DNA from 4 places in the Ensifer adhaerens genome. Region 1 is predicted to be linked to each of the others. Evidence: riboswitches for the same ligand, from Rfam matches in the RefSeq annotation. Region 1 holds a riboswitch; each other region holds the start of a gene.
The links. A riboswitch is a leader RNA that binds a small molecule or an ion and turns the genes downstream of it on or off. The one in region 1 is predicted to bind thiamine pyrophosphate.

Region 1 (5,744 bases):
GCCTCGCAAGGCGCTTCTCGACGAGATCGGCGCATCACCGACCTATCTCGGTGCTTCTCTCAATGGGCTCGATCTCGCCTTGAGGCTGAGCCGCCGCGGCTACGAATCCTATTGGCTGCCCGCCCTGCAGATGCTTGGCTCCGATGAGCCGTCCGGAGCTGTTTCACCGGCTACAGCGAGATACGTGGAGCGTGTCGATCAGACGCTCTTTCGTAGCCGCTGGATGCAGACTGTCGAAACGGAAAATCCTACCTACAACGAGGTTTCGGCATGAGCGAAAAACTCCGCGTGCTGGTCGTCTCCCACGGCCACCCGACCCATTCGCTGGGTGGCGCCGAAATCGCCTCCCATGGCTTGCACAAGGCATTGAACGGCTTGCCCGGTGTTGAGTCGATCTACCTCGCCCGAGTCGGCAATCCCGTGCCGCGCCATGGCGCTTCCGCGCTGATGAGCCTTCGCCTGGCGATGGACGAGGTGCTCTACCACGCCGAGGACTTTGATCATTTCTTTCTGTCGAATGGGGATACCGACGCGATCGGCCGCGACCTCTTGCGCTTCGTGGGGGACATCAAGCCAGACATTGTCCACTTCCACCATTTCATCGGCTTCGGACTGGAAGCGCTGTACGCCGTGCGCGACGCCCTGCCGAAAGCGCGCATCGTTGTGACCTTCCACGAATACCTCTCCATCTGCCACAACCACGGGCAAATGGTGAAGCGGCCCTCCGGCCAGCCTTGCAACAGCGCCTCCCCGATCAGCTGCCACACATGCTTTCCCGAAATTCCGGTGTCGCGCTTCGTACGGCGCGAGCAGTTCGTGCGAGGCATGCTGAACCTTGCCGACGCCTTCATCGCCCCGAGCGCCTTTCTTGCCAATCGCTATGTCGAGTGGGGCATCGCGGCCGAGAAGATCTTCGTGATCGAAAACGGCATCGTCATGGGTGAAAAGACGCCGGCTCGGGAATTGCCTTCTCCGGCAGCGCGGCGCAACCGCTTTGCCTATTTCGGGCAAATGACGCCTTTCAAGGGCGTTCACGTGCTGATCGACGCTGTGTCCCGCGTGCCGGAGGATATCTGGGGTGACGATTCCACGCTAATGATCTTCGGCGGCAACCTTGAGCGGCAGCCGACTGAGTATCAGGACCGCGTGGCGAAACTGATCGAGGACGCCGGCCGTCGGGTTCGCTTTTACGGCGCCTACCATAACCAGGACATGCCCAGGCTGATGCGCTCGGTCGATTGGGTGGTCATGCCTTCCGTCTGGTGGGAAAACTCACCGATCGTCATCCAGGAAGCCCTGCACCATGGCCGGCCGATCATTTGCTCCGACATCGGCGGCATGGCCGAAAAGGTCCGCGACCGACTGGATGGCTATCACTTCCGCGCCGGCAGCGCACAAGACCTTGCCGACCGCCTGATCGACGTGCTGAGCACACCCCGATCCTGGGACAACCTTCGGGCAACACTCAGGCGCCCGATGAGCCATGTCGACTGCGGCCGCGAGCATGTCGCGCTCTACCGGAAACTGCTCAAGGAGGAGCAGCCGGCTCACCTGAACACCGCGGTGGCCTAGACCGAACGCACGCACGCTCCCCGTCACGCCCCTGCAGCCCACAGGCAACGAACTTTCAGCGTTATCATTCCAACCGATATTAAACAGTGGAATGACCTGGCTTTTTGAACATGAAGCGGAACGATCGAGCCGTGTACGGCTCCGTAATCGAATCAATCGCCGCTTGGGCCCCACCATCGATGGAAGTGATCAACTGGTCCCCGCCCCTGCCCGATTTTGAGCGCTGCTGCGGCAACAAGCGCGTCATGCAGATAGGTCTTGGCAGCGATAACCGCGTCTTCAAGTGTCTGCCTACGGGCAAGACCAGCGGCGATCGCGGCAGACAGCGTGCAGCCGGTGCCATGATCGTTCCTCGTTTCAACCCGCGGGCGCGACAGGCGCAAGGGGGTGTCCCCGTTAAAGAGGATATCAACCGCTTCGTCGCCCTTGGCATGCCCGCCTTTCATCAGCACGGCGCGCGCACCAAGCTTCAGGAGCATCTCCGCTTGGCGGGCCATTTCCGTCTCGTTCTCGGCAATCGCGCGGCCCGTCAACAGAGCCGCTTCGGGCAGGTTGGGCGTCACGATAAGCCCAAGCGGCAGCAATTCCTCCTTGAGCGTCGCGATCGCATCCGGACGTAACAAAATGTCACCTGAAGTGGCGACCATCACCGGATCGATGACTGCTAAATGCCCGTATCGCTTCAGGCCGGACGCGATCGCAGCAATGGTCTCCTGGCGGGACAACATTCCGACCTTCGCAGCGCCAACCGCGAGATCCGAAAACACGGCATCGATCTGAGCTGTAACAACAGCCGGAGAGATATCCTCGACGGCCGCGACCCCGCGGCTGTTTTGCGCGGTGATGGCCGTGATCACGCTGGCACCATAGACGCCGAGCGCCGAAAACGTCTTCAGATCCGCCTGGATACCGGCACCGCCACCGGAATCTGAGCCTGCGATGGTAACGGCGATAGCGGTCATGCCTGGTTCCGCTGAAATGTAGAAGCAGCTCCAAAGATTGCGAACGCGCTCTCAAGCCACCGGCTCAAGCACGCACGAACTGAGGTGGGTCTTCCAAGCAATCTGGAGGAATCCGACAGATCGAGCCCTTGGGTTGGACGCCCCGCCCCCCGGAGTTCTTCGTCGCTACATTCTGAACGGCGTATTGGCACCAACGATCTCCCGAAACCAAAATGATGGAGATCCAGATGAACGGCGAAGACGCGGGGGTGCCAGAGAGGCCCTTGCCGTTCCTACGCCGGTATGATCCGGATCAGGTTCAAGGGTCTGGCTCACCGCCATCTCAGCACCGTCAGGTGCGCCCCTCGGCAGGCATGAATGCTATGGGAGCGTGGGAGGGGATGTCAATTGCTTGAGTTCAGCAGGCGCGTATGTAAGCCGGTTCGATGCGGGCGAAGGAGGCCCTTAAAGGATACAAACAGAAAAAGGCCCCTTTTGCCTCAAGAGCATAAGGAGCCTTCCGTCTGAGCGTTCGACTTCACAGACGCTGGTAGACTAGCCACGTCAAGGCCGTTAAGGCAAGGGGGTTTGGAACGCGAACCTATGCAATCCCGGAGTGATTTGGTCGGCAGTACTGCCGTTTCACTCAGTGGTGACGCGCCTTCCACGCAGAACGTTAGATGTAAGGCCTCATCGCATCAATATCACCGCAATGCTTTGAGAATTGCACTTGCTCGGGCCAACGCCACTTCGGCTGCGCGCAGTTCGAGTGTGACAGACAGAATATCGCGGTGTGCCATTGCAAGCACTACCTGCAACACTTCATCAGAGTTTCTGGCCAGAAAAATGAGGTGCCATCCGTCGGGGCCGCGATCGCGAGGACCCGGCCGTCTTTCATTTGCTCGACGGCCACGTTCGTCTCGACGTGTTCAAAAAGCTTGGCCAAACCGAAGTATCACCGAGCGGGCCACACGCGGTCGAAAAGCAGAAAGGTCGATGACGGCGCCTTGAACCGAGCGCCCTCGGCCACGACCATTGCGCGTCGTATGTCCATCCGTCGCGACGACCTCTCCAAATCTGAGACCGTAACTGTTGTGGCGATTGAGGGCGCCGTTCTGCTGCTCGTTGAGGCGGGGGAAGCCATCGCCGACTTCCAGGCGATGATCCGCAAGAAATCCCTCGCTGATCTCGATAATAGTTGGAGAGAGACAAAATGGGGTTGATCGCCTCATTCGCCAACGGCGTCGTCAAAGATCGTGCAGCCGTCAGCGCCGCAATCACTTCACCATGGCCGAACGGCCTGACGGAGAGGCAAGATCACCAAGCTCAAACTTGTTAAACGCCAGATGTATCAAGCACAAAGATTGACCTGCTCCAAGCCCGCGTCATCGGAACGGGATAAATCTATCACCACCAAAACTGCGTCAGTCGTGAGCCCCGACACCCGCTGCGGAGGCCGATTAGGACGCTTTGTTGCGACCCCATCGGAGTCGCTCAATTTTTTCGTGCACACGCCAAGCCAGAGATGCCCGCATCCGCTTAAGTTCGCCTGCCAACCGTTCGACTTCGGCCGCCAGACGCCCGGATTCGTTTAACGCTTCGTTGAGGCGATTGTCCAAAGACTGAATTTTCTTTCGGCACGCTTCTATTTCCATGTCCGACGTTGCCCGCCCGTCTTCCGCTACTCGCGCGTGGGCTTGATAGGTCGCAGTTTCCGTGCGCGCTGCTGCAAGCTCATTCTGCATAGTCGCGGACTTTTCGTTCGCAGCCTTCAATGCTGGGCGAATAATTTGCAGGTCGTCCCAGGCCAAGCGAGCAGTAAGATCTCGCCCCGCCTGCCGGATTGCGGCAGTCCACTCCTCTGGGTTGGCGTTTAGGAGGTCCGCGTACGCTTGCTGCTCCGGTTGCCCCGAGGGGATTGGTACCCGTAGTGCTGCGGGCCACCAATCAGCAACATCTGCGATAGAGAGCATACTCCCCAATTGCCCCATCCCAGATTCTCGAGAGCGCTTCCATTTGGCAGAGAAGTGCAACACCGTGGGCTGCCGACAATGGGCCACGGCGGGCTCGGGGTTTTCACGGACTATGCGCTGCCATAGGCGCCAATCGGCAGCAGCCGGAAGGTCTTCCGGCCAAGCATCCAGTGAAGGCAGGCTATCAGCTCGATAAAGAAAGCAGCTCGCCGGGATCGTATTCTTGCGCTCCATAAAATGCGAGAGTTCGTCCGGCATTTCAAGGTTCGTTAGGAATGGAGCAGCTATGCCGTCGGTCGAAACCCATAAGGCCTGACTGTGAGCAATTGCGGCGCCGTGTCCGAGAGCCTTTATCAGCAGTTCAAAATGGTCCCGCAATACAATGTCATCATCCGCGGCAAAGCCTATGAACCTCCCCCGTGCCTCGCGAAGAGCGATGTTCCGGTTCGCATAGCCGAAGTAAGGCGCCTTAGGTAAGTCGAAGAAACGGATTCGATCGTCGTTGAAACCGGCAACTACATCCGCCGTCCCAGGGGCGCAGCCGTCCCCAATAACAAGGAGCTCGAAATCATCAACGGTTTGCTTCAAGACAGATTCTATCGCGATCCCGATGACATCGACCCGCGTATGGGTCGGCATCAGAATGGAGACTAGAGGCCGGCTCACCATCCCTTGGCGTTTCCAAAGCTATACGGGATCAAGTCGGTATCTATTGGAAGCCTATACTTATCAGGGTTCGAATGGTCATATTGGATGGTTGGAAAATTCACCACTACCACATCGGACGTTCCGATGTTTCGGTCCGCATGCCAAACAAACTTGGGTACGTTTACGAGTCGAGGTCGGCTACCTGACAGGTAGACCTTGCAGATTTTGCCGCACGTGCTCGACTCTGGCCGCGGATCGTACAGTACGAGTTCCAATTCGCCACTCAGAACGAAATAGCGGTCCTCGTGCCGCTTGTGCAGCCCCCACCCCTTCACCATCCCGGAACGGATTGTGAACACGTAGGAAAAAACAAGTGGATCAGGATGCCAACCCCATCGAGGGTCGTAGATCTCCGTCACGCTTCCTCGATCGTCATCATGCCTGATACTCTCGTGGAACGACATGCCATCCAACAGAGGCGCTGTGCTCCGCCTTTGTTCGTCGACAGTTCGCTGATCTTGCACCGCCGCCTGCAAAGTCATCTGAAGCAGATCAGAATTACTGGCGCTTAAGTCATCCCGCATTGATACTGCCCCTTCGTTCGGGTGAG
Region 2 (5,744 bases), on a different replicon from region 1:
GCGTCGACTTGCCCGAGCCGTTGCGCCCGACCAGGCAGATGCGGTCACCCGGCTCCACTTGCAGGTTCGCGCCGGCCAGAAGCGGCGTGCCGCCAAAGGTAAGGAAGATATCGTCGAGTTTCAGAATGGGAGGCGCCAAGGCTCAGGCTCCGGAAAGATCATAGGGGCGGGCAAGCACGATGGCGCGACCGCTCTTGAGAGTGAAGCGAAGGGGACCCTCCGCAACGTTGGAAACGGTTCGGGACGAGCCGAACGGCAGGGTGAAATCGTCGAGCGGATAGCGCGCATTGACGATCGAAAGGCCGGTAAGTTCGGTCAGACCTAGCACCGAGAAGAGGCAACCCTTCGGCAGGTCGAGCTCGAGCGGACCGGCAAGCAGCGGATAGGCCTCTTCCTCGCCCGAGGTCATCAGCACCGGAAGCCCACGCTCGGCAAGGGCGACAGCATGCAGCAGATGCATGAAGGCGTGGTCGCTGCGGGTGCCGCCGAGCGCGCCCGCGAAAATCAGCCGATCGGCGCCGCGCGATAGCGCTGCCTCAACCGCGATCTCGCCATCCGTCGCCGCCTTTGCCGCCGGATAGGGCTCGCGTGGAACGGAGGCGAACTCGGAAAGCAACGCGTCTTCGGTCGAATCGAAATCGCCGACCCAGACATCGGGTACGACGCCGAGCAAACGGGCATGGCGCATGCCGCCGTCAGCTGCAACGAAGCGGCTTCCGCTCAGCTGTCGTGTCAGCCGGTCGGTCAGCGAAAGGGCGCCGCCAAGCAGAATGGTGAAGGTCGATCGAGCCATGGCAAAGCCCATAGCGCAAAGGACCGCGGAAGGAAAACGAAGAAAACCGTTGGACGACCGGTTCTCGAAATTTTGCTGAAGCCGTCAGTGCCCTTCCGGCACCGGATCTGGAAACAGCATGCCGGCATAGATGCCCGGGGTCGAATCCGGAATCTCGAACGCACCGGCTACCCGCTCGTAGAACTTCGCCGGTCCGACGCCGCCGATGACTGCATAGCCATAGCCGGCCTCGCGCATCGCCGTCAGGCTGGCGATCAGCAGCGCCTCGCCAATCCCCTGGCCGCGCATGCCTTCATCGACGCCAGTCGGACCGAAGAAGCCGAGCGCGGTCACGTCGTGGCACGCAAAGCCGACGATCTTTTCCTCGTGCACCGCGACATGCATGCGCGTCGGGGTGGAAGAGAAGGCCGCTTCCGCCTCGCCCGCCCAGCCGGCACCAAAGGTCTTCTCGATCCAGGAGACGACCAGGCGGCGCTCCGGCGCCATGGCACGGCGAATGCTGATACCCGCTCCAAGCCTCGACTGAGGGTGAGACGGCAGGGCGTAAAGTCGAACGAGCATATCTGGCATGGCGTTTCCTCCTCGCTGCAGTGGTGTAGCGCAGTTGGCGGCTTACGCAAATACGAGCCAATGCCCCGCTCCAAGGCGCCACTTTCGGCTCCCCCCAAACATCGCTTGCCATGGAACCAGCGTGGCGGTAAATCTTTTGCCGCTCTAACGGGGTGCCTCCCGACCGCATAGCGGCCGGAGGCTGAGAGGCGTGCAACGCCAACCCGCGGAACCTGATCCGGCTCATACCGGCGGAGGGATTAGACGCGATCGGATCGATACGCCCTTTTCCCATGCAACAACGAACTTTGGGAGAGGTGCCTGCCATGTCCAATTTATCGCAACACAAACTGTTTAGCCGGCTAGCTCTGGCTGCTACCGCAAGTCTCGTCTTCGCCCACCATGCAACGGCAGCCGACAAGACGCTGACGGTCTATACCTATGAGAGCTTCATCACCGAATGGGGCCCGGGCGCCAAGGTGGCGGAAGCCTTCGAAAAGACCTGCGAGTGCAAGGTCAATTATGTCGGCGTCGCCGATGGTGTCGAATTGCTCACCCGCCTGAAGCTCGAAGGCGACGCCTCGAAGGCCGACATCGTGCTCGGCCTCGATACCAACCTCGTGGCGGAAGCCAAGGCGACCGGCTTCTTCGCGCCGCACGGCGTCGATGCCAAGGAGCTGAAGGTTCCGGGCGGCTTCTCCGACGATACCTTCCTTCCCTATGATTACGGCCACTTCGCCGTCGTCTACGATACCGAAACGTTGAAGACGCCACCGAAGAGTCTGAAGGAGCTCGTCGAAGGCGACCCGTCACAGAAGATCGTCATCGAGGACCCGCGCACCTCGACGCCGGGCCTCGGCCTGCTGCTCTGGGTCAAGGCCGTCTATGGCGACGAGGCCGGCGCTGCCTGGGCTAAGCTCAAGGACCGCGTTCTGACCGTCACTCCCGGCTGGTCGGAAGCGTACGGCCTCTTCACCAAGGGCGAAGCACCGATGGTGCTCTCCTACACCACCTCGCCGGCCTATCACATGGTCGCGGAAAACACCGAGCGCTACCAGGCGGCGGCCTTCTCCGAAGGCCACTACATCCAGATCGAAGTCGCCGGCATGACCAAGCATGCCAAGGAGCCGGACCTGGCAAAACAGTTCCTGAGCTTCATGACCGGGCCGGAGTTCCAGTCGATCATCCCGACGACCAACTGGATGATGCCGGTCGGCGTCACCAGCGAGCCGCTGCCGGATGCCTTCAACAAGCTGGTCAATCCGGAGAAGACCTTCCTGCTGCCGTCGGAAGAAGTCGCGAAGAACCGCAAGGCCTGGATCGACGAATGGCTTGCCGGCATGAGCAAGAGCTGAGGCCGGATTGTTCGCACTGCGCGAAAACCGCATGACTGTTGTCGCCGGGGCGCTCTGCCTCGGCGCCTTCCTGCTCTTCGTCGGCCTGGCGATCGTAGCCTTGCTCGCCCAAACCGGCGGCACGAACGAAGGCAACCTGTTCGACGCCTATATCTGGCGCGTCACCCGCTTCACGCTGCTGCAGGCAACCCTTTCGACGCTCCTGTCGATGCTGTTCGCCATTCCTGTGGCGCGGGCGCTGGCGCGGCGGCCCCGGTTCTTCGGTCGTATCTGGCTGTTGCGGCTTATGGCGCTGCCACTCGGCCTGCCCGTTCTCGTCGGCGCGCTCGGTCTGATCGAGATCTGGGGACGCCAGGGCTTCTTCAACTCCGGCCTGCGCTGGCTCGGCCTCGAGCAACCAATCAGCATCTATGGCCTGTTCGGCATCCTGCTCGCGCATGTCTTCTTCAACATGCCGCTGGCAGCACGCCTGTTCCTGGCCGGGCTTGAACGTATTCCCGCCGAATACTGGCGCAGCGCCGCCAATCTCGGCATGCCCTCCCGTGCGCTATTCCGCTTTATTGAATGGCCTGTCCTGCGTGGCTTGCTGCCGGGCGCGGCCGGCCTCGTCTTCATGCTCTGCGCCACCAGCTTCACGCTCGTGCTGACGCTTGGCGGCGGTCCTGCGGCTAGCACCATCGAGGTCGCGATCTACCAGGCCCTGCGCTTCGATTTCGACCCACCGCGTGCGATCGCGCTATCCGGGCTGCAGATCGCCATGACCGGCGCCCTGCTCCTCATTCTGCGACGTCTGGCAACGGAGCCGGAAGAGGGCGTGACCGGCGGTCGCGCGGTTCGCCGCTTCGATGGCGCAAGGCCCGTCGCACGGCTAAACGATAGCGCCTGGATCATCCTCGCACTGCTCTTCCTCATTGCCCCGTTGATCGCGGTCGTCGTCTCGGGCCTGCAGGCCGATCTCCTCAAGCTTGCGCGCGATCCGAACGTGCATCGGGCACTGGTGACGAGCGCTTCGATCGCGCTTGCCTCGGCGCTCGCCTCCGTCGCCATGGCAGCCGTGATGATCCGTGCTGCGGCCACGGTTACCGCCCCACGCCACACAGGTACGTTGGCACGCGGCTTTGCCGACACGATCGGCGCCAGCACCTCACTGATCCTGCTGGTGCCGCCAGTCGTGCTCGGCGCCGGCTGGTTCCTGCTTCTCCGCCCCTTCGGCGATGTCGCGCGCTTTGCGCCTGTCGTCGTCGTGGCGATCAATGCCCTGATGGCCCTCCCCTTCGTCCACCGGATCCTCGCGCCGGCCATGGCCACGCACGCGGCGCGCTCCGAACGGCTGACGGCAAGCCTCGGCATCCGCGGGTTTCATCGCCTGCGATGGATCGATCTTCCCGCCCTTCGCAAACCGTTGCTGATGGCGCTCTCCTTTGCCATGGCGCTATCGCTCGGCGATCTCGGCGCGGTGGCCCTCTTCGGCTCGCAGGACATGGTGACGCTTCCCTGGCTGCTCTATAGCCGGATGGGCAGCTACCGCACCGCCGATGCGGCTGGCCTTGCCCTCTTCCTCGGGCTTCTCTGCCTGATCTTCACCATCCTCGGCACGGCGGAAGACGTCCGCCGGCGGCAAGGACGCAAAGCATGACCGAGCCCAACCCTGCCATCGAACTGCGCAATGTCGAAGTTCGCTTCGAAACGACCACGCTACGCTTCGATTGCACAATCGCGGCCGGTGGCATCGTCGCCGTTGCCGGCGCCTCCGGTTCCGGCAAGTCGACGCTCTTTCACCTGATCGCCGGCTTTGAGGATCCCGACCAGGGCGAGGTCCATATCCTCGGCCAGCAGGCTGGCAACCAGGCACCTTCGGAGCGCCCGGTCTCGATGATCTTCCAGGACAACAATCTCTTTGCCCATCTCGATGTCGCGACCAATGTCGGCCTGGGCATCAACCCGGCGCTTCGCCTGACGGACGAAGACCGCAAGAGGATCGAGGAGGCACTTTGCCGCGTGGGACTTGAAGGCTTCGAACGACGACTGCCGCCCACGCTGTCCGGCGGTGAACGCCAGCGGGTCGCGCTCGCCCGCGCGCTCGTGCGGCGTCGCCCCATCCTCTTGCTGGATGAACCTTTTGCGGCCCTCGACCCCGGAATGCGCGCCGGCATGCGTACGCTCCTTGGCGAGCTTCACGCGGAAGAAGGCAACACCATCCTGATGATCACGCACCATCCCGAAGACGTGAAGGCGCTGGCCGATAGCGTGCTTTTTCTCGACCAGGGGCGTATCATTGCACACGATACACTCGACCGCTTCCTGGAGCGGCGTGACAATGCGGCAGTCGACCGTTTTCTTGGCAACGCCTGAAGGAGGGCCTCGTTTCTCGTCGCCCCCAGCCGATTGCCACAATTTGACCGCGGCGCCATGCGACGCGCGAAATATCCGGCGAAGGCGTGAATATTCGCGCATCCGTTGCCGTGATACCACGGGGCAACTATTTCTACCGAGACAAACTAGGCAGGTGGCGCTGAAATCAGATACAGCAAGACCAGGGCTGAACAGTCGCGGCGGAGCAACGCTGCCGGACTGAAAAAGTAGGACTTTCAACGCTGTCGCTCCATCGACCCGCCGCATGCGGGCGGAGCGGCAGACGGGAAACGGGCTGAGGCATGGAGAGGCATACAGTCACACACGACCGGTTCCCGCCGAAGCGCGGGCGGCTGCGTGGACGCGTCGTGGTTGCATTGCTTGCGGCCACGCTTCTCTCCGCATGCCAGTCTGTGATCGAGCAATCCTACGAGCCGACGGTTTCGCCCTCGTCCAATCCGCAGATTGTCGACGAGGTTCAGAAGAACGATCCCCGCGCCAAGATGGGCGCACGCGAACATCCGCGCATCGTTGCAAGCTATGGCGGCGAATACAAGGATGCCAAGACGGAACGGCTGGTCGCCCGCATCGCCGGCGCGCTGACCGCCGTCTCGGAAAACCCGCAGCAGTCCTACCGCATTACCATCCTGAATTCGCCGGCAATCAACGCCTTTGCGTTGCCGGGTGGCTATCTC
Region 3 (5,744 bases), 1.5 Mb from region 1:
AAGGCCGCCCTTTCGACCCGCGACGGCCAGGCGCTGCAACGGCTGAACGAGAAGCTGCAGGCGCTTGCGGCCAACACGGATGCCGCCGTCATCTACGTGATCGACCCCGACGGTGTGGCCGTCGCCGCCAGCAACTGGCGCGAGCCAACGAGCTTTGTCGGCAACGACTACGCTTTCCGCGAATATTTCCGCATGGCGATGCGCGACGGCAAGGCCGAGCATTTCGCGATGGGCACGGTCAGCAAGCGGCCGGGCCTCTACATTTCGCGTCGGGTCCAGGGTCCTGACGGCCCGATTGGCGTTGTCGTCGCCAAGCTCGAGTTCGACGATGTGGAGGCCGAATGGCTCGCCTCCGGCAAGCCCGTCTATGTCACAGACCGGCGCGGCATCGTGCTGATCACCAGCTTCCCCTCTTGGCGGTTCATGACGACGAGAACCATTCCGCGCGATCGCGTCGCCGCCATCCGCGACAGCCTGCAATTCGGCGATGCCTCGCTGCTGCCGCTGCCCTTCCGCGACATCGAGCCGACAAGCGACGGCTCCAGCGAATTGCGCGCGCTGTTGCCGGGCGACAGCGAGCAGCGGTTCCTGCGGGTTGAAACCATGGTTCCGACCACGAGTTGGCGGCTCGAACAGCTGGCACCGCTCGATGGCGCGATCTCCGCGGCAACCCGCGAGGCCCGGCTGATCGCGCTCGCCGTCCTCGTGCCGCTGCTGGCGCTCGCCGCTTTCCTTCTGCGCCGACGCCAGGCCCTGAAGCTGGTCGCAGCGCGGGAGCGCGTCGCCCGCGACGAACTGGAGCGGCGCGTGGCAGAACGAACGCAGGACCTCAGCCTCGCTCGCGATCATCTCGAAACGGAGATCGCCGACCACAGGCGCACCGGTGAGAAACTCCAGGCGGTGCAGCAGGAACTGGTTCAGGCGAACCGGCTGGCGATCCTCGGCCAGGTGGCGGCCGGCGTTGCCCACGAAATCAACCAGCCAGTTGCCACCATCCGCGCCTATGCCGACAATGCCCGTACCTTCCTCGACCGTGGCCAGCAGCAAACGGCGGTGGAGAACCTCGCCAGCATCGCCGAACTCACCGAACGGGTCGGCGCTATCACCGACGAGCTGCGCAGCTTTGCCCGCAAGGGCCGCTTCGTCGCCGAGCCGACCCCCATGCGCGAGGTGATCGAGGGTGCGCTGATGCTGCTGCGCAGCCGGTTTGCCGGCCGCATGGATGCGATCGTCATCGACCTGCCGGAAAACGGGCTCAGCGTTTACGGCAGCCGCATCCGCCTCGAACAAGTGCTGATCAATCTGCTGCAAAATGCGCTGGAAGCGCTGGGTACGCGCGGCGATGCCGAGATCCGCGTGCACTGCGCGGACGACCCCTCTGGCACCGTTTCGCTTGTTGTCGCCGACAACGGCCCCGGCATTCCCCAGCATATCCGCGAGGACCTGTTCACCCCGTTCAACACCTCCAAGGACGAAGGGCTCGGCCTCGGACTTGCCATCTCCAAGGAGATCGTTGCCGATTATGGCGGCGAGATCACCGTCGAAACCAGCGACAAGGGCACCGTCTTCACGGTTCGCCTGAAGAGGGCCTGAGCGATGCAGCCGACCGTCTATCTCGTCGACGACGACAACCACCTGCGCAAGGCGATGACGCAGACACTGGAACTCGCCGGCCTCACCGTCGCCCCGTTCGCCAGCGCCGTCGAGGCGTTGAAGACGCTCGACGCGAATTTCGACGGCATCGTCGTCAGCGATATCCGCATGCCGGGCATCGACGGCCTGGCCTTCTTCCGCCGCATCGAAGCCTTCGACGCGGACCTGCCGGTGATCCTGGTGACCGGCCATGGCGATATCCCGATGGCGGTGCAGGCTTTGCAGGACGGCGTCTACGACTTCATCCCAAAACCCTTTGCCGCCGACCGGCTGGTACAGAGCGTGCGCCGTGCGCTTGAAAAGCGGCGGCTCGTCATGGAGAACCGCGCGCTGAAACGAGCCGCGGAGACAGCCGGAGACAGCCTGCCGCTGATCGGCCAGACCCCGGTCATGGAACGGTTGCGCCAGACGATCCGGCATATTGCCGATACCGATGTGGACGTGCTCGTCGCCGGTGAAACCGGCAGCGGCAAGGAGGTGGTGGCGACGCTGCTTCACAATTGGAGCCGGCGCCGTAACGGCAATTTCGTGGCGCTCAACTGCGGTGCCTTGCCGGAAACGGTAATCGAAAGCGAACTCTTCGGCCACGAACAGGGCGCCTTTACCGGCGCGTTGAAGAAGCGCATCGGCCGGATAGAACATGCGAGCGGCGGTACGCTGTTTCTCGACGAGATCGAGGCGATGCCGCCGGCAACGCAGGTGAAGATGCTGCGTGTTTTGGAAGCGCGCGAGATCACGCCACTCGGCACCAACCAGGTGCGACCGGTCGATATCCGCGTCATCGCTGCCGCCAAGATCGATCTCGGCAATCCGGCTGAGCGCGGCGATTTCCGCGAAGATCTCTACTTCAGATTGAACGTTGTGACGCTATCGATCCCTCCTCTGCGCGAACGCCGCGACGATATCCCGCTGCTGTTCTCGCACTTCCTGACCCGGGCAGCCGAGCGCTTCAGGCGCGACGTACCCATGATCTCGCCGGTGGTGCAACAGCACCTGATGACCCATGCCTGGCCCGGCAACGTGCGCGAACTCTCGCACTTTGCCGAACGCGTGGCGCTCGGCGTCGAGGGCCCACTCGGACAGCCGGTTGCCCCCGCCCAACAGCCCGGATTTGCGCTGCCGGAGCGGCTCGAACGCTATGAGGCGGAAATCCTGAAGGAGGCACTGCGCGCCCAACGCGGCGACGTCAAGGCGACGATCGAGGCGCTCGGCATTCCGCGCAAGACCTTTTACGACAAGCTCCAGCGCCACGGCATCAACCGTTCCGACTACGCCGAGCGGGCAGCGCCGGAAAAGGCCGACCGCTAGCACCAAACTCACTTCCGCAAGCACACGTATTGGGTGCATCTTCATCGACAGGCGAATTCACGCTTGACGTCCCGGGCCGATCGATGGCTATGATCTAGGCATTCACCAGGGGGGTCCCGCAAGGGGCTGAGATTCTGCTGGATGGCCGGCTTGCCGGCTGTGGCGCAGTGACCCGTTGAACCTGATCCAGTTCATACTGGCGTAGGGACGGTGCAGATATCGAAGCCAGGATTCCGTGCGTCCAGCATCTGGCGGAGCGTCTTTCATCCTTCCGGCATCAGAACTGGGTCTCCAATTGCAAACTTGGAGCCTCGTCATGAATATTGCCACAAAACCCGCAGCCCTCTCGGTCACGCAAGGACCGCTTCCTGCCTCCCGGAAAGTCCACAAATCAGGCATCCTCCACCCGGATATCCGCGTGCCGATGCGCGAGATCGCGTTGCATCCGACGTCCGGCGAACCGCCAGTCACGGTCTATGATTCCTCCGGCGCCTATACCGCCGACGATGCCGAAATCAGCATCGAGGCAGGGCTGCCGCGGCTCCGCCGCAACTGGATCGTCGACCGCGGCGATGTGGAAACCTATGAAGGCCGCACCGTCCGGCCCGAGGACAACGGCTTTGTGAGCGGCGACCGGCTGACGCCGACCTTCCCGTTCCAGCACGCGCCGCTGAAAGCCACGGCTGGCCGAGCTGTAACGCAGCTTGCCTACGCCCGCGCCGGCATCATCACGCCCGAGATGGAATTCGTGGCGATCCGCGAAAACCTCGGTCGCGACACGGCGCGTGCGAAGGTCCGTGACGGCGAGAGCTTCGGCGCCCACGTACCCGACCATGTGACGCCCGAATTCGTGCGCCAGGAAATCGCCAGCGGCCGCGCGATCCTGCCCGCCAACATCAACCATCCGGAATCCGAACCGATGATCATCGGACGGAACTTTCTGGTGAAGATCAACGCCAATATCGGTAACTCCGCCGTCACCTCGTCGATGGCCGAAGAGGTCGAAAAGATGGTCTGGGCGACCCGCTGGGGCGCAGACACAGTGATGGACCTTTCGACCGGCCGCAACATCCACAACATCCGCGAATGGATCATCCGCAACTCGCCGGTTCCGATCGGCACCGTGCCGCTCTACCAGGCTCTGGAAAAGGTCAACGGTATCGCCGAGAATCTCACCTGGGAGGTCTATCGCGACACGCTGATCGAGCAGGCCGAACAGGGCGTCGACTATTTCACCATCCATGCCGGCGTCCGCCTGCACTACATCCCGCTTACCGTCGATCGCGTCACCGGCATCGTTTCGCGCGGCGGCTCGATCATGGCCAAGTGGTGCCTTCATCACCACCGCGAAAGCTTCCTCTACGAGCATTTCGAAGAAATCTGCGACATCTGCCGTGCCTATGACGTCTCCTTCTCGCTCGGCGACGGCCTGCGCCCGGGCTCGATTGCCGACGCCAACGACGCCGCGCAGTTCGCCGAACTGGAAACGCTGGGCGAACTCACCAAGATCGCCTGGGCCAAGGATTGTCAGGTGATGATCGAGGGCCCCGGTCACGTGCCGATGCACAAGATCAAGGAGAACATGGACAAGCAGCTCGCCGTCTGTGGCGAAGCGCCGTTCTACACGCTCGGACCGCTGACGACGGACATCGCACCGGGCTACGACCACATCACCTCGGGCATCGGCGCGGCGATGATCGGCTGGTTCGGCACCGCCATGCTCTGCTACGTCACGCCGAAGGAGCATCTCGGCCTCCCCGACCGCAACGACGTCAAGGTGGGCGTCATCACGTACAAGATCGCCGCCCATGCCGCAGATCTCGCCAAGGGCCATCCGGCCGCTCAGGTGCGCGACGACGCCCTGTCGCGCGCCCGCTTCGAGTTCCGCTGGGAGGACCAGTTCAACCTCTCGCTCGACCCGGAGACGGCCCGCAACTTCCACGACGAAACGCTGCCGAAGGAGGCGCACAAGGTCGCGCACTTCTGCTCCATGTGCGGCCCGAAATTCTGCTCCATGCGGATCTCGCACGACATCCGGGCCGAGGCGCAGAAGGGAGGGCTGGAGGCAATGGCGGCGAAGTACCGCGAAGGCGGCGACCTCTACATGCCGCTGGAAGGGGCGACTGGCGCAGCCGAGTAGACGGCAAAGACACGCTGAAGGGGCCAGTCACGGCCCCTTCAGTTCGTGCAGGACTTCCGTCCCGCGCCCCGGAAGGGGAAGCGGTGATCGCCAACGGCCTCATCCTCCGTCATGTTCGGAGGGGCGAGCGCGCGCCATCCGCTCGATCCCATCGAGGAGCGCGCTCGCATCAGCAAAAGGTCATGCGGCTCCGTATGTCCGCGCGGATTGTGGCCGACGCCATCGCGGCGGGGTAGGAAGTTCGCCGCTGTCGGGGCGATGCGGGCAATCCTGTGGGCGTCGCGGCCGCCATAGGCCCCGCACCTTGCGCACCACTTCGCCTGGCACCCGAACAACTTGCCCCCGCATCGATTGAGCGGTATGCAAAGCTCGCGCAAAAGTCGCTGTCGGCGAAATTCATTCGCGATGAGTTGCCGTCCTCTGCCGCGCAGAAGGTCTTGCAGAACGGCGCAAGAACGCCGTTCGCACAAGGAGTAAAGACTTGAGGTCACGCCTGCTGAGACTGACGGCTCTGACGATCGGAGCCCTTGCACTCGCCGGTGACCTCCCGTGCGACGGGCGTTTTGCCGACGGCCTTTCCTGGATTTCCGTAGCCCATGCGGAGGACACCGAGGCCGGCGGCGGGAATGGTGAAAATGGCACG
Region 4 (5,744 bases), 1.1 Mb from region 1:
GTCGTGGGTTTCCGTGGCCAGGCGGACCGCTTCCATGATCGCCGGATGGCGGTGACCGTGGGTGACGACCCACCAGGACGAGATCGCATCGAGGATCGGCGCGCCGTCCTCGTCAATGAGATAGGCACCCTCGGTCCGGGCGACGCGTCGCATTGCCGGCTCCAGCGCATGCTGGGTGAAGGGATACCAGACTGCAGACGTTCTCATGCCGGCACCTGCTTAATATCGTCGAGGTCGAAATTGTCGCGAAAGGCTTGCCGCAGGCGATCCGGCGTCAACGGATCGAGCCGCGGCAGCCGACCCAGACGCCGAACTGCCCCCAGCGCGGCGATGATCGCCTCGCTATCCGCCTGCTCGTCGCCGACGAAGGCGACACCCAGGACCGGGATCGCACGGCGGCGCAGCGCCTCGAGCGATAGCAGCGTGTGATTGATCGTGCCGAGCCCGGTGCGAGCGCAAAGGATCACCGGGATTTGCCAGCGTGCGAACAGATCGGCAAAGACCGTTTTCTCGGTGAGCGGCACCAAGAGGCCGCCTGCGCCTTCAATGACCAGCGGTCTGTTCACCACCGGCGGTAGGAGGCTCTCAGGCGCGATCGACACAGCGTCGATACGCGCCGAGAGGTGTGGCGATGCCGGCGTTCTGAGCCTGTAGGCCTCGGGCAGGATGCGCTCGGGCGGGATCCGACCGAGCCGGGCTACTGCCTCGCTGTCGGTCTCTTCGTCGAGACCCGACTGCACCGGCTTCCAGTAGCAGCCGCAAAGCGCATCGGTCAGCGCTGCGGAGAACAGGGTCTTGCCGATACCGGTATCCGTGCCGGTTATGATGAAACGGGGCGTCATGGCCGCTCCTCCGCCATCGCCACCTTCAAACGCTCCAGCATGCGCGTGATCATCGGCCGGTCGACATTCAACGTGATCGCGATCCGAAGCCGCGCAGTCCCCTCGGGAACGGTCGGCGGACGGATCGCCCTGATATCGAAACCTTCGACGCGCATCCGCGCGGCAATCCGCACGGCGCGGCCGTTATCTCCCACAATAACCGGAAGGATCTGCGAGCCGCTGCCTTCGATGCCAAGCGTTTCGGCAAGCGCCTGATTGGCGAAGGCCCTGAGGCTGTCGAACTCTTCCCGGCGCTGCGGCTCATCCACCAGCATTGCCAGCGCTTCGCGGACGGCGGCCGCGATCAACGGCGACGGCGCGGTTGAATAGATGAAGTTGCGGGCACGATTGACGAGGTAGTCGCAAAGCACCGCACTTCCGCCAATGAGCGCGCCGGAAACCCCGAGCGCCTTGCCGCAGGTGTGCAGCACCACGAGATTTTCCCGACCTTCCAATTCGGCCGTCACTCCGCGGCCGTCCGGCCCGAAGACGCCGGTCGCATGTGCCTCGTCGACCACCAGAAAGCCATCGTGCCGTTCTGCGAGCGCGGCGAGATCTGCAAGCGGCGCCCGGTCGCCGTCCATGGAATAGAGGCTTTCGACGGCAATCCACGGATGCCCCGTGCCGCCCGCCTTCCGCCACTGGCTGATCTTATCGGCGAAAGCGTCGACATCGTTGTGCGTGGCGGCGCCTGCGACCGCCTTGCTTGCGGCAATACCCTCGCGAGCACTCGCATGGATCAGGGCATCGTGGACGATGATATCGTCGCGCTGCGGTAACGTCGAAAAGAGGGCGGCGTTGGCGGCATAGCCGCTGGCGAAGTACTGCGTTCGCGGCACGCCGAAGAACGCCGCTGCCTCCGCCTCCAGTGCCACGTGCTCCCCATGGTTGCCGCGCAACAGCCGCGAGCCGCCGGAGCCGACCGGCACGCCGCGCTCGATCGCTGCGGCGATTGCCGCCTTCAGGCGCGGCGATCCGGCAAGCGCGAGGTAGTCGTTGGAGGTGAAATCCATACCACCGCCGACGACAAGTTCGCGTCGGCGCCCCTTTCGTTCGAGGCCGGAAAGCGTCTTCTCGTGACGCGTGAGAAGGGCCGCCACAGTCATTCGGCCGCGTCCTTTTTTGCCGCAAGTGCCATCGGCTTCAGCCCCAGGCGGCGGAACAGGGACGCGTCGTGATCCTCCCGGGGATTATCGGCCGTGAGCAGCGTCTCGCCCACGAAGATCGAATTGGCGCCGGCAAAGAAACAGAGCGCCTGTGTCTCGTCGCTCATTTCGGTGCGACCGGCGGAAAGCCGGACATGCGACTGCGGCATCAGGATGCGCGCCAGCGCGATAGTGCGGACGAAATCGATCGGATCGACAGGTGCGGCATCGGCGAGCTTCGAGCCCGGGATCGGGATCAGCATGTTGATCGGCACGCTTTCCGGCGGCACCGGCAGATTGGCGAGCGTCACCAGCATCGAGATCCGGTCGTCTGCCGTCTCGCCCATACCGAGAATACCACCGGCGCAGACCTTGATGCCGGCGTCGCGGACATTGGCGAGCGTCTCCAACCGGTCGGCGAAGCTGCGGGTGGTGATGATTTCGCCGTAGAAGCGCTCCGACGTGTCGACATTGTGGTTGTAGTAATCGAGCCCGGCGTCGGCGAGCCGCCCGGATTGTTCCGGAGTCAGCATGCCCAAGGTCATGCAGGTCTCCATCCCGAGTGCCCGCACGCCGCTGATCATGGCGACGATCGCCTCCATGTCGCGCTCCTTCGGGCTGCGCCAGGCCGCACCCATGCAGTAACGTGTCGCGCCGCCATCCCTCGCCTTCCTCGCTTCCGCAAGAACCCGCTCTACCTCCATCAATTTCGACGCCTTGAGCCCGGTCGGGTAATGCGCGGACTGGCTGCAGTAGCCGCAGTCCTCGGCGCAGCCGCCGGTCTTGATCGACAGCAGGCGGCTCATCTGGATGGCATTGGGGTCGAACGTGGCGCGGTGAGTGGACTGCGCGCGATAGAGGAGGTCGTTGAACGGCAGATTATAGATTTTTTGTGCATCGGCCAGAATCCAACGCGGCTCGGTGGCTTTGGCGGCGACCGAAGTCGACTCGGTCGAACTGTTTACGTCGAGCATGTGTGTTCGTTTCCCCATTGGCGGACCAGCAAAATAGATAGAATCCATAATTATCTATAATTTTCTCGAACACGGAACACGACAACCACTTTAAAGTAGCTATATGCGCACACATGCAATCCTTGACTGCGCCAACTTGACCCATTAGGCGATACGAGGAGGACGAATGCCACGGTCTTCCGCTTCGGTAAGTTGAACCGGTTATGGCAACAACCACCGAGTAATATCCTGTTTTAATATACCTTTTCCCAACATACCTGCAGATCTCTAGACGCGAGTTTGCACGTCAACGCAAGCGCTCAAAAACCTACATCTCGCCCACCTTTTTATAGATAATTTTTGGCTGAAGGCACCCGATGTGATGCTCGCATCGACGGCTCTTGACAAAATCCGGTCCAGCCGTTCAGTTTGAAGCATTCACCAGGGGTGTCCCGGCAAGGGGCTGAGATTCTGCCAGGCGGTTTCCGCGGCGCAGTGACCCGTTGAACCTGATCCAGTTCATACTGGCGTAGGGACGGTGCAGACATCGCTGCCGCATTCGCGTTCGCGCGAGCCTATCGCGGCAAGGCGTCCTTCCATCCCTCCGGCGCGAACTGGGTCTCCAACTATGGAGCCTGTGCAGTGCGTATCATCATCGCGACTTTGCATCCTTCGGGCCGGCGGCCGGTTCCGCACAGTGGGGCGCATTGACCATGCGCGTTCTGATCAAAGGCGCCGGCGTCGTCGGACTGGCCTTGGCGCATGAACTGAGTGGTCACGGCGTCGAAGTCGCCGTTGCCGAGCGGCAGGCGGACTTCGGCGGGGCAGCATCCTGGTTTGCCGGCGGCATGCTGGCGCCCTGGTGCGAGCGCGAAAGTGCCGAGGAAGTGGTACTGACACGCGGCATCGGCGCCATCGACTGGTGGGACCGGGCGCTTCCGGGAGAAGTATCGCGCAACGGCACGCTCGTCGTCGCCCCGGCACGAGATGCCGGCGAACTCAAACGCTTCGCTTCGCGCACGTCCGGCTTCGAATGGCTTGACGCAGAGGCGATCGCGCGGCTGGAGCCGGCGCTTGCCGGGCGCTTCCGAGAGGCGCTGTTCTTTCCCGGCGAAGCACATCTCGACCCCCGCCGGGCGCTTGTCTTGCTGCGGCAAAAGCTGGTCGAGCGTGGCGTTTCCTTCGTTGGTGAGACAGATGGCGACAGCGGCCACGATATGATCGCCGACTGTAGCGGGGCTTCGCGGATCGGCACCGTCGCCGGCCTGCGCGGCGTGCGCGGCGAGATGCTCTATCTGCAGACGGGTGAAGTGGAGTTGTCGCGGCCGGTTCGCCTCATCCATCCGCGCATCCCGCTCTACATCGTGCCGCGCGGCGATGGGCTCTTCATGTGCGGGGCGACCATGATCGAAACGGACGATGGCGGACCGATTACCGCCCGCTCACTGATGGAACTCCTGAACGCGGCCTACACGCTGCACCCGGCCTTTGGCGAAGCGCGGCTTATCGAAACCGGCACCGGCGTCCGGCCGGCCTTTGCCGACAACCTGCCGCGCGTCATGCGCGCCGGAAACACCGTTACGCTCAATGGGCTTTACCGCCACGGTTTCCTGCTCTCGCCAGCTCTGGCCGAGGAGGCGGCGGATCTTGCCCTTGCACGGAACCTGAAGGGAGATGCCGCATGAAACTGATCGTCAACGGCGAGGATCACGACCTCGCAGTCGCGAACCTTGCCGAACTTCTGGCCGCACTCGACTTTGAAGGCGACTGGCTTGCCACCGCCGTCAACGGCGAGCTGGTGCATCGGACGGATCGCTCGGCCCATGCCCTCAACGATCGCGACCGGATCGAAATACTCTCGCCGATGAAGGGAGGCTGAGACATGCTGACGCTTTATGGACAGGAATTGCGCTCGCGCCTGCTTCTGGGTACCGCCCGCTACCCCTCGCCGGCCGCCCTTGAAGACGCGGTTCGCTCGTCTGCGACCGCGATCCTCACGGTTTCGCTCCGCCGCGAAACCGCCGGCGGCCGCCAGGGCGCCGCCTTCTTCGAACTGATCCGGTCACTTGGCGCGCATGTGCTGCCGAATACCGCCGGCTGCCACTCCGTATCGGAAGCGGTACTGACGGCGAAGATGGCGCGCGAAGTCTTCGGCACGAACTGGATCAAGCTCGAGGTGATTGGCCATCAGGATACGCTCCAGCCCGACGTATTCGGGCTGGTGGAGGCCGCACGCATTCTCTGCGCCGAGGGCTTCGAGGTCTTCCCCTACACGACCGACGACCTGGTGGTCGGCGAGCGCCTCGTTGAGGCCGGGTGCAAGGTGCTGATGCCCTGGTGCGCGCCGATCGGCAGCGCCATGGGGCCGCAGAACATCCCGGCGCTCAGAGCCATGCGGGCGCATTTTCCGGATATGCCGCTGATCGTCGATGCCGGCATCGGCCGGCCCTCACACGCAACCATCGTGATGGAACTCGGTTTCGACGCGGTCCTGCTGAACACCGCCGTAGCTGGCGCGACAAAACCGGCTCTCATGGCCGCGGCCTTCGCCCGGGCGATCGATGCAGGACGTGACGCTTTTGAGGCCGGCATGCTGGAACCACGCGATTTTGCCGTCCCGTCCACCCCCGTCATCGGAAAGGCGGTGTTTGCGTGAAACTCGACCCCTTCTACCTCATCCTCGACAGCGCCAAGTGGATCGAGCGGCTGGTGCCGCTCGGCGTCAAACTGGTGCAGCTTCGCGTCAAGGACCGCCCGGAAGCGGA

Region 2: another riboswitch for thiamine pyrophosphate. It lies ahead of thiB (thiamine ABC transporter substrate binding subunit); the one in region 1 lies ahead of thiD (bifunctional hydroxymethylpyrimidine kinase/phosphomethylpyrimidine kinase).
Region 3: another riboswitch for thiamine pyrophosphate. It lies ahead of thiC (phosphomethylpyrimidine synthase ThiC); the one in region 1 lies ahead of thiD (bifunctional hydroxymethylpyrimidine kinase/phosphomethylpyrimidine kinase).
Region 4: another riboswitch for thiamine pyrophosphate. It lies ahead of thiO (glycine oxidase ThiO); the one in region 1 lies ahead of thiD (bifunctional hydroxymethylpyrimidine kinase/phosphomethylpyrimidine kinase).

Annotation. Positions count from the first base shown of each region.
Region 1 is NZ_CP083350.1:3,096,679-3,102,422, forward strand. It holds gene LAC81_RS34095 (hypothetical protein) at 1-274, shown strand, start outside; gene LAC81_RS34100 (glycosyltransferase family 4 protein) at 271-1,572, shown strand; gene thiD (bifunctional hydroxymethylpyrimidine kinase/phosphomethylpyrimidine kinase) at 1,725-2,534, opposite strand; TPP riboswitch at 2,787-2,889, opposite strand; gene LAC81_RS34110 (hypothetical protein) at 3,521-3,736, shown strand; gene LAC81_RS34115 (glycosyltransferase family A protein) at 3,974-5,155, opposite strand; gene LAC81_RS34120 (dTDP-4-dehydrorhamnose 3,5-epimerase family protein) at 5,149-5,744, opposite strand, start outside.
Region 2 is NZ_CP083349.1:3,663,733-3,669,476, forward strand. It holds gene LAC81_RS17910 (ABC-F family ATP-binding cassette domain-containing protein) at 1-139, opposite strand, end outside; gene LAC81_RS17915 (thiamine diphosphokinase) at 143-793, opposite strand; gene LAC81_RS17920 (GNAT family N-acetyltransferase) at 878-1,363, opposite strand; TPP riboswitch at 1,502-1,619, shown strand; gene thiB (thiamine ABC transporter substrate binding subunit) at 1,669-2,697, shown strand; gene thiP (thiamine/thiamine pyrophosphate ABC transporter permease ThiP) at 2,729-4,333, shown strand; gene thiQ (thiamine ABC transporter ATP-binding protein) at 4,330-5,049, shown strand; gene LAC81_RS17940 (M48 family metalloprotease) at 5,352-5,744, shown strand, end outside.
Region 3 is NZ_CP083350.1:1,603,723-1,609,466, reverse strand. It holds gene LAC81_RS27660 (sensor histidine kinase) at 1-1,593, shown strand, start outside; gene LAC81_RS27655 (sigma-54-dependent transcriptional regulator) at 1,597-2,961, shown strand; TPP riboswitch at 3,059-3,187, shown strand; gene thiC (phosphomethylpyrimidine synthase ThiC) at 3,278-5,101, shown strand; gene LAC81_RS27645 (hypothetical protein) at 5,583-5,744, shown strand, end outside.
Region 4 is NZ_CP083350.1:1,034,818-1,040,561, reverse strand. It holds gene LAC81_RS25165 (adenosylmethionine--8-amino-7-oxononanoate transaminase) at 1-207, opposite strand, end outside; gene bioD (dethiobiotin synthase) at 204-842, opposite strand; gene LAC81_RS25155 (8-amino-7-oxononanoate synthase) at 839-1,987, opposite strand; gene bioB (biotin synthase BioB) at 1,984-3,000, opposite strand; TPP riboswitch at 3,413-3,533, shown strand; gene thiO (glycine oxidase ThiO) at 3,693-4,664, shown strand; gene thiS (sulfur carrier protein ThiS) at 4,661-4,858, shown strand; gene LAC81_RS25135 (thiazole synthase) at 4,862-5,635, shown strand; gene LAC81_RS25130 (thiamine phosphate synthase) at 5,632-5,744, shown strand, end outside.